3 regions of the Reinekea thalattae genome follow, and region 1 is predicted to be linked to each of the others. Evidence: predicted binding sites of a transcription regulator. Region 1 holds the regulator's gene; each other region holds the start of a gene.
The links. Region 1 encodes FliA, which starts transcription of late flagellar genes. Its sites were predicted from a motif close to CTAAAGTTNNNNNNNNNNCNGCCGATA; they were not measured.

Region 1 (4,397 bases):
CTTTTTGCAGCGTTTCGTTTTCTAGCTCACCGCCCAAGCGCACCAAACGGTTACGCACTAAGACAAGCTCGCCGACCATATTCATAATGTCGTCAAGGCGCTGCGTATCAACACGCACCGTTGTATCTTGACTGGATGGCGCTGGTGCTTTTGCGGCGGCTTTAGCTGGCGCTGGCGCACTCGGTTTAGCATCCGCTGGCTTAGAAGCTGCTGCTGGTGCGGCGGGTTTGGCTGGCGCTGCGGGTGCCGCAGGTTTTGCTGCCGGAGCAGGCGCAGCCGGTGCGTTATTAGTAGGCGCTGGCGTAGGTGCAGCGTCAGCACCAAATTTACCTTTACCGTGTAATTCGTCTAATAAGGCTTCAAATTCGTCTTCAGTAATTTCATCACTGCTGGTTTTTTCTTTCGCTGGTGCAGACTCCGGTGCCGGCGTCGATGCAACGGGCTCACCCATTTGCTCTTTTACTGCCTCAGGCTCTGATGGGTTTTGTGACATCTTACCTTTGCCATGCAACTGATCGAGCAAGGCTTCAAACTCATCATCGGTAATTTCATCATCAGAATCGCTACCAACAGATGGTTCAGCGCTGTTTGCACTACCGTCTGGAGTAATGGCGTTTAATAACTGCTCAAACTCAGTATCAGTAATATCTTCACCAGGCTGGCCCGCTTCTACTGAGGTTTCTGCCGCTGGTTGCTCTGGCTCCGCCTGCTCTGGTTCTGGCGCAGCAGCTTGAGTAGGCTCAGGCGCCGGTGGTGGCGTAGTACCGGTTTCGGATTCTGGCTTAGCGTAGTGATGCAGCTTTTCAAGCAGTTCAGGCTCGGCAGGGGTCAGTGCCTCACCATTTTGCACTTGAGAGAACATGCCATTTACCGAATCCAATGCACTTAATACATAATCCATTAGATCAGCATCTACTGATCTAAGACCATTACGTAAGGTATCAAACACATTCTCCGCAACATGACAGCAATCAACCAACTCTGTCAGCTGTAAGAACCCAGCACCACCTTTAACAGTATGAAAGCCCCTGAATATCGCATTCAACAGATCTTTATCGTCTGGCGTATTCTCAAGGGTTACCAGCTGTTCTGATAACTGCTCAAGAATCTCACCCGCCTCAACGAGAAAGTCCTGAAGGATTTCATCATCTGCTTCGAAGCCCATATCCTATGTCCTTTAAAAACCTAAACTTGATAATAGATCGTCTACATCGTCTTGGTTGGCAACCACATCTTCTTTGTCTTTATCCAGTTGCGGGCCATGACCTTTCATATCCATATCGGCAGCGTCTGGCAAACCTTCACCTTTTGTTACGATACCGGTGATCGCTTCAACTTGGCTGGCCATATAAACAAGATCAACAAGACTTGCCTCGACCTCTTTAACCAACGACGTTACCTTGTTAATGACCTGTCCAGTCAGATCTTGGAAGTCTTGAGCCATCAGTATTTCTGTCATGTTAGACGACAACTGGCGACTGTCAGTGGTTAATTTTTTAAAATATTCATCCAAGCGCCAATAGAGCACACGAAATTCATCGGGTGTCATTTCACGCTGAACAAGCCGCTGCCATTGACCCTGAAGCTCTTCTGCTTCCTGTTGAACAGCATCAGCAATGGGGAGGCTTTCTTCGACTAAGTCTAGGGTTTTATTCGCCGCCTTATCGGTTAGCTCAACGACATAACCTAAGCGATCAGTCGCGTCGGTAATTTCCGAAGTGGCTTCCTCTGAGGCAGCATCTATTTGGAAATTTGTAATAGCACTGTGCAGCGCACGAGTGAGTCTGCCGACTTCTTGATAGAGACCTTTATCCCTGACATCTTGCATTTGCTGCAGGTTTTCCATGGCTTCTTTAAATTCACCATTGGAAATATTGCTGTATAGATCCATAGCCTTACTACGCAGCAATTCCATCAAGTCATCATCGTTAGCGATTTCCGGAGTACGGGCTTGCTGTAACTTGCTTAATACTGTAACTGCAGCTTCTATATTGCCGCCTTCTACATGCTCCAATAAGATTGCAGCCTGATCTTTCAACAGGTCTACAAACTCATTCGAGACTTGAGCGAGCTCACTCATAACGTCCCCCGTAATTCCGTCAAGCTAGCCGTCAACACGCTCGAATATCTTTTCAATTTTTTCTTTTAGCGCGGCGGCAGTAAATGGCTTAACAACGTAACCATTAACCCCAGCCTGAGCTGCAGCCACAATCTGATCGCGTTTTGCCTCTGCAGTCACCATCAAAACAGGCATGCTTTTAAGACGCTCATCCGCACGGATGTGGCCCAATAGCTCAATACCTGTCATGCCTGGCATGTTCCAATCCGTCACAACGAAGTCAAAATCGCCGCTTTGCAACATCGGCCAAGCCGTGGCGCCGTCGTCTGCTTCCTGTGTATTCGTAAACCCTAGGTCACGTAACAAATTTTTAACAATACGACGCATCGTTGAAAAGTCGTCGACAACTAGAATTTTCATATTTTTATCCAAGATGACCTCCTATAGCCTTATCCGGACAACCACTCCACTCTTCATAATAGACCGTGCTACGGTGCTATCCACTAAATCATTCATTTCCCCGTATTTCTTTAACAAGAACGCGAGGAAAAGAAATCGCGAACAAAGGTTACCATTAATCAGCGGATACAGGTGCTACCTATATCGGCTAATTTAATGAGAAGTTTACAATAATGAGTAAAAAAGAAAATTTTGCAGCGATATTATGCCCAGTCGCGCATTTTTGCTCGCAACCGCAAAGTCGCTTGAGAATGTATCTGACTGACTCTCGATTCACTGACATCTAATACTGCACCAATTTCTTTTAAATTCAGCTCTTCATCATAATACAACGACAAGACAAGCTGTTCACGCTCTGGCAGAGCCTTCATGGCATCGACCAACTGAACGTTCATCTGTGTATTTTGATGACCTGAATGAGGTGCAGCCTCATCAGTAATATCGGGGTGGGTAGTATCGTAGGTATCTGAGTGACTGTTTTCTATTAGCTCTTCAAAGCTAAACAGCCGAGAGCCCTGAGTATCTTTTAGCAGGCCGTAATATTCTGGCAGGCTAACCTCAAGCTCATCGGCGACCTCTTGGTCTGTAGCGTCACGGCCTTCGCGCATTTCAATGGTATGAATAGCATCAGAGATACGCCGCGAATTGCGATGCACACTGCGTGGAATCCAATCGCCTTTGCGAATTTCATCCAACATCGAGCCTCGAATTCGAATACCAGCGTAGGTTTCAAAACTCGCGCCCTTTGAATGATCGTAATTGGTCGCCGCTTCAAACAGGCCAATCATGCCGGATTGAATCAAGTCGTCCAGCTGAACACTCTCTGGCAGCCTAGCTAACAGGTGATGTGCAATCCTCTTAACGAGAACGCCATACTGTTCGACGAGCTGCTGGTAATCTACTTTCGTTTTAGCTTCAGTTTCATACATACCATATATCTGTGCAGACATGATCAGGCCGCTCCTGCTCCTTGAATGAGTCGCTCTACAAAGAACTCCAGATTACCTTTCGGTGTGGTTGGCAACGGCCAAGTCACAACCTTTCGGCCTAAAGCTCGATAAGCAGCAGCCGCCTCTGAGCGTGGATACGCCTCAAGAACCGCTTTTTGACGCTGCACAGATTTGCGCACCGCCTCGTCCATCGGAATGGAACCACCATACTGTAGAGATACATCTAAAAAACGATCAGTTACCTTGGCCAGCTTTTCAAACAATAGCTGACCATCTTTGGCTGAGCGAACCATATTAGAGACCATACGGAAACGATCCATACGACAGTCTCGGTTCAATACTTTTATTAAGGCATAGGCATCGGTAATCGAGGTCGGCTCATCGGTAACAACGACGATGGCTTCTTGAGAGGCTCGAACAAAGCTGGTCACGGTTTTCGAGATGCCAGCAGCCGTATCGACAATTAATACATCGATAGAATCCGCTAGCTCACTAAAGGCCGCAATAATGCCCGCATGCTCGATTTCGCCTAGGTTTGCCATCTGCTGCGTACCAGACGACGCCGGAATGATCTTAATACCCAATGGGCCTTCAACCATAATATCAGCAAGCTCAGCATCACCGTTGAGCACATCGCCTAAGTTTTTATTAACTGATAGCCCAAGCAATATATCTAAATTTGCTAAACCTAAGTCGGCATCCAGAATAACAACTCGCTTACCAAGTTCGGCAAGAGAAATGGCGAGATTCACAGAGACGTTGCTTTTACCAACGCCGCCTTTACCACCTGTGACAGCTACAACCTGTACTGGGTTCAAACTACTCATGAATTACCTATATCCTCAATATCACTCAGTATAGATCAGCACTTAAAAAATGCAGATTGCTCGGTCTCAATGCCATGCTGTTCTGAGTGAATTCTCAATATA
Region 2 (4,397 bases), 260 kb from region 1:
TGTGTTGGTTAACCTAGCTTCGATTGAATATTTTAAAGCCATTCAACCGAAAGCATTAGACGTTCCGGTAATTACCCCAGTGTTTAAAGATGGGAAAAATGGCGAGTATAAAGTTCGCTCTTTTCTAGCAAAAAAAGCAAGAGGCATGATGGTTCGTTATTTGTTGGACGAACAGCCAAGCAGTGAACAGGCGTTAAAAAGTTTTAACTACGGCGGTTATGCTTTTTCGGCAGCTGAATCAGACGATACAACCTGGGTATTTAAGCGCTCGGAGCAGGCTTAATGCTCAAACTTCTGTTGAAGCGGTTTTTTAAAACAATTTTAATAACTATTTAGGGGATAAAAATGAAACAAGCGTTAAGATCTCTAGCGCTATTAAGCAGTAGCTTTATGGTTCTGCTTTCTGGTTGCTCTCAGCTGTCACCACAGTTAATCAGTTTGAATACCGATGTCGAAAGTGCCATTAATGCGCCGGTAACATTGTCGGTAAGTGTGACCGATAATCGTGCTGATAATATTATTGGTTATCGTGGTGGTGTCTATTCAGACACTTCAACTATTCAGCCAAAAGAGCCTTTGCAAGATCAGGTGGCTGATATTGTTTCTGAATTATTAGTAGAAGGTGGTGCGACCCTAACTAACGCCTTTCCACTCTATGATATAGAAATTTCTATTGACGAGTTTAGCTATAAAACTGAGCCTCAAAAGGCAAATATTATGCGCTCTACCGCGGTAGCAGAAATGAGTATCTTTATTAACAATGGTGCCAAGAGCTTTAAAAATGGTTTTAGAACCAGCGAATATATAGAAACTTTCGGCTACCCGAATGAACAGAAGAACGAGCAGCTATTGAATGGCGTATTCAGTTCGGTTATTGAGAGAATGCTTAGCGACCCAGCGTTAGAAAAATTCTTAGCTGAATAAGCTGTAGAGTCGAACTAGCTAAAGAAAAAATGCCGACCATAAGGTCGGCATTTTTCGTTATCGTTTGGCTGATTTGACTGGCAGATCATCCAAATTATTGTTTTCGAAATAACTGGCCATAAAATCGACAAAGGCGCGACTTTTGGCTGACAAGTAACGATTCTCTGGATAAACCACGTGAATGGTGCGAGTTGGGAAGTTAATTTCTGGTAATAGCTGCACCAGCTTGCCACTGTCTAGATGTTGTCTGATTAAATAAAGTGGCAGTGCGGCAACGCCCATACCATTCAATGTTGCTTCACATAATGTATCTAGGTCGTTAACAGTAAAGCGACGTTCTTTATTTGCCAGCCCAGCTTCCTTGATAAAACGCTTAATCCAACGAGGTTCGGCAAAATCGATACCGGATACCATCAATAGGTGATGGTCAATTAAGTCATTCAAGTGCTGAGGTGTGGAGTGGCTATCTAAATAATCTTTAGAGGCAACTAAAACAACTTTTTGCCGTGCGACAGGCCGTGCGACCAGTCGACTGTCTTGCAGTGAGCCTAGGTGGATCGATAAATCGATGCCGTCACGCACCAAATCCAATCCTTTATCTGCCAGCGTTAGATCGAAGTTTACGTTAGGGTACTGTTTTAGAAATTCAGCAAAGATTCTCATTAGCATGGCTCGACCAAAGGTCGGCGTCGCAGATATTCGTAATGTGCCCTGAGGTGAAGTTTCGAGATCTTTCACCATGTGTTCGGCTTCTTCTAAATCTTCTAATAACCGGCTGCAGCGATTGTAAAATAGCTGGCCTGCTTCGGTAGGGCTAACAGAGCGAGTTGTACGGTTAAGCAGGCGAACCCCTAAGCGATCTTCTAATAGACTGATTTGTTTGCTGACCGCAGAGGGCGTAAGGCCCATTTGATGTGCAGCATTAGTAAAGTTGTTCGCTTTGACGACGGTAGTAAAAATAATAAGTGAGTCCAGACGCGCCATAAGTTGGGATCCTGTTTGCTACTGTTAAAGCGCTATAATAGTCACTTAAAGGGCTTTTATCTAGGTTATTGTTGAGTAAAATTTGATAATAAGGCGAATTTGTTGGTGATTATCAATTTTTAGGCTCTTATTGTTTCCTGCTGCTAGAGCGGAACCTAAATAAAGGGCACTAAATAAAGGACATAGATAGTGATAATGGCGAGGTGTTCTAAGCTTCTGTTAAATTCTTGCTTTAGTTATCCATTATTCGGCCGATAAAAAGTTAGGCTATTTTAAATTTATGCATACCCTTAGCGCGTATTCAACAGGAGTCTTCTGCCGTGAACAACTACAACCTTGGGTCTGGTTATTATCCAGATAACTATGCTTCTCAGTATCAATATGGCTCGGCTAATTCAAAACTGCAGTCGCCTGAAGCAGCACAAAAGACGGAAGCAAGTTCAACTGAGCAAACAGATTCCACGTCACGCGCTGACAATTTTAATGTCGATGCCTTGGTTGACCAGCTTTGGTCTTTTGCCTCTTCACGGGTTGCTAAGGCAGAAGCTGATGGCGCCAGTGAAGAAGACATTGCTCAAATGTGGCAGGATGCTGCCAGCGGTATTGAGAAGGGCTTCTCCGAAGCTAAAGAAGTCCTAGAAGGCATGGAGTTGCTCGACGAACCTCTTAAGATGAAGATTGACTCAGCCTATGGCCAGTTGGTTGATAAAATTGATGAATCACTGCAAGCGCTGTCAGGTGATGTGTTGATTGAACCGAAAGAAAAGGCATCGACAACCTATGTCTCAGCCTCCTATGTTGAAACATCCTCTCTTTATACCAATCGTTCATCAAGCTCCCAAGGTATAAATGCTTATAGCCAGTATCAGTACCAGAGCCAAACATTTGAGCTCGACTTAGTGACAAAAGAAGGCGATAAAATTCAGATTCGCTCAGCTGTAACCGAAGAAAACTACGCAGCTTATGGTTCCGATAATTCAGCGTCGTCTGTTCAGTGGGGTGCCAGCGGTTCTAGTGATTACAGCCTTTATATCGAAGGTGACCTGAGTGACGAAGAACGCGCAGACTTAGAAGCACTGCTTGAGCAGGTTAATGAACTGGCGAACGAATTTTATAACGGCGATTTAAATACGGCCTTCAGTATGGCGCAGCAAATCGGCATTGACGGTACTTCGTTAAAGTCGATGGATCTATCTATGACTGAAGTCGAAGCCAGCCGAGTGGGCAGTTACGTCAGTAATGTTCCAGAGTCCGATTCTACTAGCCTTCCTAAGGGACTAGAGCCATTAAAAGATTACGCCGATCGTTTGTTAGCTGAGCAACTGGAGTGGCAAAGTAAGTTTGAATCCGATCGAGGGCTACTCACCGCCTTATTGAATCACCCGATGAATCAGGGTGACTTAGGTGATTTTGTTTCTCAAATGTTAGGCGAGTAATTCGCTTAGTGTATCTGTTGAGCCTCTACGCTTTGCTAAAGCGGCTCAATGGTGGTTTTTGGGTGTGTTTCGTTAGCCTATAGGCTAGGTGTTAAGTGTTATGTGCGTAAGGCTGTCGCAGTCATTCGTATCTCTTGGAATTTTGTCTACACTTAGGTTATTCGAGCATTACCTATATTAAGTTATGTAATTAGTGAGTTTTTAGATGTCAGATATTTTAAAAAATGTAGATAGCCGAACCAACCTTGTAGGGCAGAACCGACTGGAGCTCTTAATGTTTCAGTTGGCGGGTCGGCAAAAATTTGCGATCAATGTGTTTAAGGTTCAAGAAGTACTGACATTGCCTCAGTTGACTCTAATGCCGCATCGTAATAAGGCCGTTATAGGTGTGGTTTATTTGCGAGGCCGCTCATTACCGGTGATTGATCTAAGTTTGGCCATTGGTATGCGGCCAATTCAGCATGATGAAAATTCAACCATCATAGTGACGGAATATAATTCGACCGTACAGGCTTTCTTGGTCGGCGCTGTAGATCGTATTGTTAATTTGAACTGGGAACAAATTAAGCCACCACCGAGTGGTACGGGTCATCATCATTACCTAACAGCGATCACGCAGTTAGAAGAAAAAATCATTGAAATTATTGATGTTGAAAAGGTGTTGTCAGAAATTTCGCCATTGAGCACTGAGTTACCCGATCATATTTTGGAAGATGATTTTGTAAATAAAGCCCATGGCAAAGAAATTGTTATGGTCGATGATTCATCGACTGCGCATGCTCAAGCCAAGGCTATTTTTACAAAATTAGGTTTAACTGTGCATCAGGCAATGGATGGCGAAGCAGGGTTGCAGCTGTTACGTCAACTGGCTAGCGAGCAAGAAGGCCCGATTACCGATCGAATTTTACTATTGGTGACCGATGCTGAAATGCCAAGAATGGACGGTTATCGACTGACAACTGAGATACGCGCAGATGATAAACTAAAAGATTTATATATTGTGCTCCATACTTCTCTCAGTGGCGCGTTCAATGAAGCGATGGTCGAGAAGGT
Region 3 (4,397 bases), 230 kb from region 1:
TGCTAATTTGGTTTTTAACTTCGCTAGTCCAACGGAAGGGTCTTGCATATGGTGCAGAACACCGGAGCATTCGATAACATGAAACTCGCCCTGCAGTGCATCCAAGTCGAGAATGTCCAAGTTCATGAAGGTGATGTTTTCAATGCCATATTGTTCGGCTTTCTTTTGTGCATAAGCTAAAGAGCGACGAGTTATGTCAATGGCAGTGACTTCAACGTTTCTAAAATATTTCGCCACTCGCAAAGCATGTTGACCAGTACCACAGCCAGCAATAAGTACCTTAATGGCGCCCATGTTAAAAAATTCTGGCGCTCTAAAATTTTCTAATTCTTGCTCAAGTGCGCGGCCATAATTGGTCGGTGTGTTATAGCCGAGATGCGACCAACGAGGATAGGGGTTAGCTTCGTATTGTGCTTTTACAGCCAATGAAATTTCATTTGAAATGCTGGTCAGTGTCGTTAATTCATCTGCTGCGGCAATTTCTGCTTTGAAGTCGAGCACGGTTGTCTTAAATAAAGTTTTTACCTCATCAGGCCAAGTGTAGACATCGGCAAAGCTGATCTTAAGTAAGCTGCTGATCTGAGTAGGGGATTCGTACATGGCGTATAAACTAAATAGATAAGCAACGTTCGAGTGCGACTGTAAGTCGGTCTGGCTCAGCTTTTTAAGAGAGTCTGTTAGCAGGTTTAGAATCTCTAACTCATCGGTTTGGTAGGCGTAAATGTATTCATTGTGTTGCGAATGCTGAGCAATGTTTATGGTTAAGTCGAGTAATTTACTGTCTTGATAATCACCGGCAATCGCGCTCAGCAGCAGTTGTTTTCGAATAATGATAATGACTTCTTCAAGGCTTTTGTCGGTCACGTATAGCTTCGCTAAGGCGAGGCTAAGCAGTGGATCAATAGCTAAGTCTTGTAAGTCTAAAACTGCGTTTGGGTTTTTTAGATCGTATTTATGCGTTAACAATGAAATGGTCAGAGGCGCTAACTTTTGGCTGTTAACGTCATCGAGCATCAGCCAGCTGATCACATCCTGTTCAAGCTCTTCTTGGTAATAATCCGCTTTGATTTGGTGAACCAAATCAAACAGCTTTGCTTGAACGTGCTGATCTTCTGGATGCACATGGAACAGCTTTCGGTACGCCTGAAAAGCGGCAACTGTTAAGCCTTTTTTATAAAGCGTGTAGGCTATTGATATTGCAGCGCGAGTCTCGTTAGGAGATATATCGAGTGCTTTGGTAAAGCATTCTAAAGCCTGATCGTAACATTGGTCGGCTAGATGCACGTGACCTAAGGAATACCAATTGCCTGCTGAGTTGGGTGCCAGACTGGTGGCTTCTTCTAGGTGTTGAAACGCAAGCGAGTAAAAGCCTTCGTCCAGTGCGATACGCCCAAGCAAATTCAAAGCGATACTGCAGCTTTGTGAATTTTTATGCTTATGTAGCGTAACTAACTGGTTGGCGTAGTCTCTAGCTTTTTGACGATGCATGGCGCAATCTTCATTGCGTGTGCTTTCTGCTAGGCTTTTCTCATAATGGTAAAGCGCATGCTGTTCTAAATTGCTCGCTGCATTGGTGTCATGATAAATGTCATCACGATTCGACGCAGTAGGCAGTTTAGTTGACCATGAATCCAAATGTTGAATTGCCTGTTCCATAACCAATACCCTTGTTTGGTTGACTCATTTATTGCCGTTTAATGAATTCTTTCGGCAACTTATGACCGCTATTTATTCAGCTCGTTACCTTTCTTTACAGTGGAGCAAAGGGCGTGCCAGAGGGGTTAATAGCCAGTGATACAGGCGAGTGTGAGAAAAAGTACTAAAATTATTCGTGCTCAGGCCGATAAGGTTTTTGTATTGATAATTTGTTGTCGCCAAGCAGCTAGATCACTTGATGATAAACAGACCAAACCGATCACGTTGGGAAATGAGGTAGATTAATGTACGCACAGGGCATTAACCAGTATAAGTCCGTTGGCACTGAGACATCGATTGTGGACGCCGATCCGCATCGTCTCATTCAGCTTTTGTTTGAAGGTGCGACGGCTCGCATTGCTGCGGCAAAGGGTCATATTGAGCGCAAAGAATATGATAAAAAGAATAATCAAATTAATTCTGCAATATCGATCGTTGGTGGTCTGCAAGATAGTTTGAATCTGGATGCTGGTGAGCTGGCTCAAAACCTTGAGCGACTCTACAACTATATGATTCGACGTCTGTTTGAAGCGAACATCCGAAACGACATTTCATTGCTAGACGAAGTTGGCGGACTATTAGGTCAAATTAAAAGCGCCTGGGATGAAATTCGTGATGAAGCCTTAGATTCATTAAAGCAGGAAGGTCGAATTTAACTTTAGCCGTTGTGGTCGTTGCAACTATCGATCGGCTTGGTTATGCATTTGATCAGCAGTGTCCTGCGTGGCAAAGGCTATTCTATCGACGAGATGGTTATTTTTTTACCGATTAGCGATTAGATAGTTATTTGATTGTTTGAGCCGTTGACGTTGATGAATTGACATAATTCAGCTGCACCATCCTACCTTTATTAACAAGTGTAATGAAATGAGAGAATGGTGCAGTCAATGCAGTTATCAATTGATCGATTTTGTGTCAATCAGATGTCGATAAAGCGCTTAAAAGTCTTGCCTGCACCGAAAACCTACCGTTTTTATCTCTGTATTACATAAAAATCAGTCATTTATTTGACTATCACTTCAAATCGCTCTTTACTTCTGTATATTAAGAATACCGATATTTTGGCAGTGTTTGTTTTTCAAGGTCAGTTCGCTGATTTGACCGTTCGAGGCTAATTAGATGTTGAAAGAAATTAAATTACTTTTAATAGATGATGACGAGCAGCGTTGTCGTGATATGAAAGTAATTCTCGATTTTTTAGGTGAAGAATTAATCACCGTGAAAGGTAAAGACTGGTTTGAGCAGGCCTCTAATGCAGTGGATTCACCAGCAAGCTTGGTTGGTGTGATGCTGGGTAGGCTGAGCGATGAACTAGAAGCGACCGTGAAAGCACTGACAGACTGGGATGCTGGCATCCCGATTATGCTTATTGCTGAGGAGCATACTGAGCTTGAGCAATTGGATGATGAGCTACGCTCTCGTGTGATCGCCAAACTTGCTATGCCGACAACCTACAACAAGTTGCTTGATACATTGCATCGCGCACAGATGTATCGAGAACAGTATAATTTGACTCGTGGTCGCGATAATCGACGTGAAGTGAATTTATTCCGTAGCTTAGTTGGCAGTAGTCGTACGGTTCAATCCGTGCGTGAAATGATGACTCAAGTTGCAGATAAAGAAGTGACGGTATTAATTACCGGTGAAAGTGGTACCGGTAAAGAGGTGGTTGCTCGTAACCTGCATTATAACTCTCATCGCCGAAATAAGCCGTTTGTGCCAATTAACTGCGGCGCGATTCCTGTTGAACTGATCGAAAGTGAACTCTTTGGTCATGAAAAGGGTGCCTTTACCGGCGCTATTACCTCCAGAGCGGGTCGGTTTGAAATGGCCGAAGGTGGTACTTTATTCTTAGATGAAATCGGTGACTTACCGCTCAACATGCAAGTGAAGTTGCTGCGAGTGTTGCAGGAAAGAACCTTTGAACGAGTTGGCGGTACGAAAACCTATACCACCGATGTTCGTGTTATTGCTGCAACTCACCGTGATCTTGAAGATATGATCACTAAAGAAACGTTCCGCGAAGATTTGTACTACCGTTTAAATGTTTTCCCGATTGAGATGCCCGCGTTGCGCGAGCGCAGTGAGGATATCCCTTTACTGCTCAATGAGTTGATTTCTCGCTTAGAGAATGAAAAGCGTGGCTCAATCCGATTTAATTCCGCTGCCATTATGAGCCTGATTCAGTACGAATGGCCAGGCAATGTCCGTGAGATGGCTAACCTGGTTGAGCGTCTAGTGATCATGCATCCCTATGGTGTTATTGGTGTGCAAGAGCTGCCGCTAAAATACCGTCAGATCGATGATGATATGGAAGAAGAAACTCTGCTGCCTAAGTCACTTATGGAATCGCTAGCGGAACATCACCCTGAGTCGACTGTCGATGGTATTCCTGCGCAGTTGCCGGTAAACGGAATTGATTTGAAAGAATATTTGACTGAATTAGAGAAAAACTTAATTCAGCAAGCCTTAGATGATGCTCAAGGTGTCGTCGCCAGAGCTGCCGAAAAACTGCATATTCGACGTACAACGTTGGTTGAGAAGATGCGTAAATACAATATTAACCGTAAAGAAGTCGCCTAGCTGCTCTTATAGTTAAAATGGTTTTCTTCTATTTAATCTAGTTTTTCTTGTGTTTAATACTGCTAATTCAACTCTAGCCCGCTTATACAGCGGGCTTTTTATTGTTTGAAAAAATAAAA

Region 2: the regulator FliA is predicted to act here: its motif matches at 2,139-2,165, upstream of FME95_RS02320 (DUF5610 domain-containing protein).
Region 3: the regulator FliA is predicted to act here: its motif matches at 1,820-1,846, upstream of fliS (flagellar export chaperone FliS).

What each region holds. Positions count from the first base shown of each region.
Region 1 is NZ_VKAD01000001.1:232,658-237,054, reverse strand. It holds gene FME95_RS01160 (chemotaxis protein CheA) at 1-1,165, opposite strand, end outside; gene FME95_RS01155 (protein phosphatase CheZ) at 1,178-2,080, opposite strand; gene cheY (chemotaxis response regulator CheY) at 2,105-2,479, opposite strand; gene FME95_RS01145 (RNA polymerase sigma factor FliA) at 2,722-3,447, opposite strand; gene FME95_RS01140 (MinD/ParA family protein) at 3,471-4,295, opposite strand.
Region 2 is NZ_VKAD01000001.1:495,032-499,428, forward strand. It holds gene yaaA (peroxide stress protein YaaA) at 1-283, shown strand, start outside; gene FME95_RS02310 (YajG family lipoprotein) at 346-924, shown strand; gene FME95_RS02315 (LysR family transcriptional regulator) at 982-1,908, opposite strand; gene FME95_RS02320 (DUF5610 domain-containing protein) at 2,229-3,344, shown strand; gene FME95_RS02325 (chemotaxis protein) at 3,619-4,397, shown strand, end outside.
Region 3 is NZ_VKAD01000001.1:466,049-470,445, forward strand. It holds gene FME95_RS02165 (class I SAM-dependent methyltransferase) at 1-1,656, opposite strand, end outside; gene fliS (flagellar export chaperone FliS) at 1,941-2,351, shown strand; gene FME95_RS02175 (sigma-54 dependent transcriptional regulator) at 2,815-4,278, shown strand.